Regions from separate parts of the Rossellomorea sp. NRS-1567 genome, predicted to be linked through region 1. Evidence: riboswitches for the same ligand, from Rfam matches in the RefSeq annotation. Region 1 holds a riboswitch; the other holds the start of a gene.
What was found. Region 1 has a riboswitch for cobalamin ahead of ACIFOD_RS21395 (ABC transporter substrate-binding protein). Riboswitches for the same ligand answer to the same signal wherever they lie in the genome.
Positions count from the first base shown of each region.

Region 2: it holds a riboswitch for cobalamin, as region 1 does, so the genes downstream of both, ACIFOD_RS15450 (acyl-CoA thioesterase) here and ACIFOD_RS21395 (ABC transporter substrate-binding protein) in region 1, are expected to answer to the same signal.

Region 1 covers NZ_JBITPL010000030.1:191,321-193,795, forward strand. The annotation lists gene ACIFOD_RS21390 (FecCD family ABC transporter permease) at 1-400, opposite strand, end outside; gene ACIFOD_RS21395 (ABC transporter substrate-binding protein) at 363-1,328, opposite strand; cobalamin riboswitch at 1,463-1,661, opposite strand; gene msrA (peptide-methionine (S)-S-oxide reductase MsrA) at 1,885-2,415, shown strand; gene ACIFOD_RS21405 (hypothetical protein) at 2,472-2,475, shown strand, end outside.
Region 2 covers NZ_JBITPL010000019.1:72,183-74,657, reverse strand. The annotation lists gene ACIFOD_RS15455 (VC0807 family protein) at 1-598, opposite strand, end outside; gene ACIFOD_RS15450 (acyl-CoA thioesterase) at 799-1,272, opposite strand; cobalamin riboswitch at 1,420-1,610, opposite strand; gene ACIFOD_RS15445 (AraC family transcriptional regulator) at 1,714-2,475, shown strand, end outside.

The DNA.
Region 1 (2,475 bases):
TCCCAATGAACGGAATGCTCCAATTAAAGAACAATGTAATAACCGCACCGACCGATGCTCCTGAAGACACACCCAATGTATATGGATCTGCGAGCGGGTTGCGCAATAGTCCTTGAAAGGAAGCTCCTGCAATTGCTAAGGAACTTCCAACCAATAATGCCAATAATACTCTGGGCAATCTTATGGCATACACTATATTTGCAAACATTGGATCAATTTCTTCCGGTAAAGGGTATCCAAACCATTTAGCTCCAACGATGAACAGAATATCCTTTGGCGGGACAGAGACGGTTCCAATCGAAATACCGGCGAGAATTGCGAATAGTAAAAACGATACAGCCAACCCGTATGTTATCCATATTTTATTCTGCAAATAACTCCGGATAGATTGACTTTGCAATTTCCTCTACTCCTTCAACTAATCTCGGACCAGTACGTGTGACCAGATCTGAATGAACATCATGGACATCTTCATTTTTTACAGCAGTTACATCTTTCCAACCTTCTCGGCCCATCACTTGTTCTTTAGGATTTTCACTATAAAAACCATAGGTTGTAATGATGACGTCAGGATTTGAAGCGATGACCGCTTCTTGATTTACTTGGACCCATCCCTTCTGATCACTCATCACATTTTCGGCATTTACTAGTGAAAGCATTTGATCAATAAAAGTATTTTTTCCTGTCGAATATATGTCAGGGGAAGGTGAAACCTCTACATACACTTTTTTCTTTTCAGATACACCACTGACTTTTCCCTTAATGGATTCAAGATCCGCTTTCATCTCAGAAATGACAGACTCAGCTTCATCTTTCTTGCCGACCAATGTGCCGATGTTTTCCATCGTGGTGTACACTTCCTCAAAGCTATTGGCATCACGTACGATATAGACCTTTACCCCTGCACCTCGAAGCTGTTCTAACCCTTCTTCTGCCGACACAGCAGTGGACTCATGAGCAAGAACCAAATCCGGATTCAGACTGATAATCTTCTCAACGTTAAATTCCATTCCACCTATCTTTTCTTTCTCCGCCGCTTCTTTTGGATAATTATCAAAATCTGAAACACCTACGATTTCCTTATTCAACCCTAACTCGAATAAGATTTCTGTGTTGCTCGGAATCAATGAAACAATATGCTTAGGTTGCTCATCCAGCGTGACTTTATTATTCAGGGCGTCGTTTACTGACAAAGGAAAAGCAGATTGTCCCTGGCTGACTTCCCCGCTATCTTTATTCTTTTCTACATTTTCATTGTCAGTACCGCAAGCTGAAAGGAGTCCTAGAGATACTATTAGAGCAAGAATGATTTTGAATGTGTGTTTCATACGTTTTCCTCCTGTGAATGAACTTATTTCCAGACAAAAAAACATCTCCAGTGGGACTAGAGATGTTGTGTAAAATGCATAAAAGGCTTTAAACCGTTAAACATGCACATTACACCTTTCTATCCGCGTAGATTTGGTGCGAAAGACATTAGGCAGGTCTCCTGGCTCATGGTCATTGTTTGCTGCACCTTCCCATACCTATTGGTACAGTGGTATTCATACAGCTCACTTCCATTTACAGTGGCGGGACCGCGTTGGAATTACACCAACTTCCCTATTATGAAGCTAAAAAGTTTGCTACCGAAACTTCCGCTTCACCTAATCTCATATCGTATGTAATTATTCCGTTCAACAGAATTATACACAAGATTCTATGGATAGTGAATGAAATTTGATAAACTTTGCTGAAAATAGCAGGAATACTTCTTTTCGAATCTTTTCCCGATGCAACCTTTCGAGCTAATAGATTGTCCCCTCCATTCTTTCGTGATAAAATCTTTTTCAAGCAATCGCTTTACTGCTTTAGAGGAGCACATATGGTACAGGAGGTTCAGCAATGAATAAAAAAAAAGAAATCGCTACTTTTGCAGGTGGTTGTTTTTGGTGCATGGTAAAGCCATTTGATGAATTACCGGGAATAATTGATGTCGTGTCAGGTTATTCAGGGGGCCACCTTGAAAACCCAATATATCAAGATATAAAAGCAGGAAATAGTGGACATTACGAAGCTGTTCAAATCACATTTAATCCTGATTTATTCCCTTATGAAAGATTATTAGAGCTATACTGGCCTCAGATTGATCCAACGGATGATGGGGGACAATTCCATGACCGCGGGAATCAGTACCGGACAGCTATTTTCTATCATAATGAACACCAGAAACAATTAGCTGAAAACACAAAGAACGAAATAGTAGACAGTGGACGATTCAAGAAGCCTATCGTCACAAACATCCTTCCTGCTTCCACTTTCTATCCGGCAGAAGAATACCATCAAAAATTCTACAAGAAAAATCCAGATGAATATAAACAAGACCGGTCAAAGTCAGGTCGCGATGAATTTATAGATAATCATTGGAAGAACTAAATAGTGGGATGAAAAAAACTCCTTTCGCCAAACTAATGGCAGGAAGGAGTTTTTGTATGA
Region 2 (2,475 bases), on a different contig from region 1:
CCTGTATGATCTTCCCTATATAAATGAAACTAGCCACGGTAATCCCGGTCATGATCCAGCTAAAGGCTTGGCGGAGTATAATCCCTTTATCGAATGCTTCAACCCCGTACTCCAGGATAAGCCATGCTTTAACAATTGCCAGAATCCCACTTCTTAATGCAAAACATAGCGTGATTAATTGAAAGATTCGATAAAGAGGCTTTTTATAGTAGAGTCGCTTACTAAAGGTACGGTCGTATCCTTGAAGCTCTGCGAAGTCAAGTCCGAAGAAAAGGGAAATCGGTTTTCGTAACAATATGGTGATGAAGAAAAATAAACTTAAAGCAGCGGCATAGTATACATTATTCCATAGGAGTTGGATGGAGGAACCAGCCAGTACGTCAATCAGAGTACCGACAATCAGCGTGACTAAAATGAACAAGCCAAATGTATTTACTTTCTTCATTTCGATAAAACGATAAACCGTATAAATGATTCCTGGAACAGAGGAAAGGAGCATGGCATAGTAATCTCCAATGTAATCCCTCATGATATTCCATACGAAAAGTGGTAGTGCTACATAAATCAATAAGTCCAGTAAGACAAAATTCCTTTTCAACTTTATCCCTCTTCCTTTTATTTACTAATACTATTCATACGGACAAGGATGGAAGAAGTTTCACGATATCAGTTGATTTTGCCAATTGTGTCCCAATTCCCTTTTTGAAAAAGTGATAGGATAATGGTCTTTTTAAACACCCAGAGCTTAGAAAACCCTGAGTGTTTTGGTTATCCGGATATTCAGCGATCAGGGACTGTTTACAAAATAAGCGCCCGATTTTTTCTATGCTCTTTTCGCAAATGAGCCGTTTTGAATAGCCTCGATTCTTCTTCCGTCTGTGGTATGACCCTTGGTACCGGCTTAGGCTTACCATTTTCATCAACGGCGACCATTGTCAGGAATGATTCCGTCGTCAGTGTTTTGACACTCGTTACGAGATTCGTAGAGTACACCTTTACATACACTTCCATTGATGTCCTGCCTGTGGAAGTGACGTATGCTTCCAGGCTTAAAGCGTCGCCAACCGTGGCAGACGATAAGAAGTCCACCGAGTCAATCGATGCCGTAACGACGACTGAACTTGAATGTTTCATGGCGGATAGTGCCGCAATCTCATCAATATAGGAAAGGACCTTCCCTCCAAAGATGGTCTGCATATGATTGGTGTCAGGCGGCAATACCAATTTTGTTTGTATGGTTCGTGAACGTTCCACTGAATAGGCTTGCTCCATTTTCTCATCTCCCTGTTTGTAGTAAGAAACAAAAAAGCATCTCCTTTTGAAAAAGAAGATGCAGCTATTTCAAGCGAACGTCCAGAATCCTGTGATTCCTCATGTGGCTCATTTAGCGCAACACCCTCCTATCTCCCGTAGGAACTTCTGTGTTCTTCTCATTTGGCAGGTCTCCTGGCTCAGCGTCAGCGATTTCGCATTCCTTCCCATTTCGATTCGAAACAGTGGATCCATACGAATTCTCAGCCTTACAGTGGCGGGACCGCGTTGGACTTTCACCAACTTCCCTTTTAAGAAAATGAGCTAAAGATCATCTTCACCAATGAGCAATGATTAAATTGTGAACGCTTTTATTTTATCATAACCCTTAGTGAGTGAGGAGAAGGATTATGGTAAAATTTATAAACAAGTGGTTTTCAAAAAGGTAGTGAGGTCTGAAAAATGCCCCAAGACAAAATACAAAGAAACCAAATCGATAAAGTAGTAGAGTATATCGATCAACATCTAAGCGAAGATTTATCTTTAGAACAGTTGGCCAAAGTATCAACCTATTCCCCTTATCACTTTCAGAGGTTGTTTAAAGGGCTGATCGGTGAAACACCGGCAGGTTATGTGAAAAGAATGCGCCTGGAAAATGCAGCGCATATGCTCATTTACGAACCACAGCTTCCTATCACACAAATTGCGTTCATATGTGGTTTTTCATCATTATCCTATTTCACCTATTCTTTTAATGTTTACTTTAAAACCAGCCCCAAAAGCTGGCGGGAAGGTGCCTATTTAGAGCGTTTTCCGCGGGAATATCTTAATAGCAAGAAATCTAAACTTTTCAGCACAAAAGCGAAAGCATTCCAGGATGAAGAATCCTATAATGAGTTTAAATGGCTGGATTTATCGAAAGTGAAGATCGCTCATTTTCCAGAGTGTTCAACCGTCAATAGATTTCATATCGGGTCATATATCGAAGGCATTCCAGAAGCCTGGCAAGATCTATACAGATGGGGAAATGCCAGAAACCTCATAGAGAAGAGTCCTTTGATATTTGGAGTTCCAAAGAGCAACCCTTATATTACCCCACCTGAAAAAAGCAGGTATGAGTGTCGCATGGCAATCGAAAATCAAAATGACGCGGAGGATGAGGAACTCTATCCATTTCGAGGCAGTAAGCATGTGGTTTATGAATTCGATGAACCTGTCGACTAC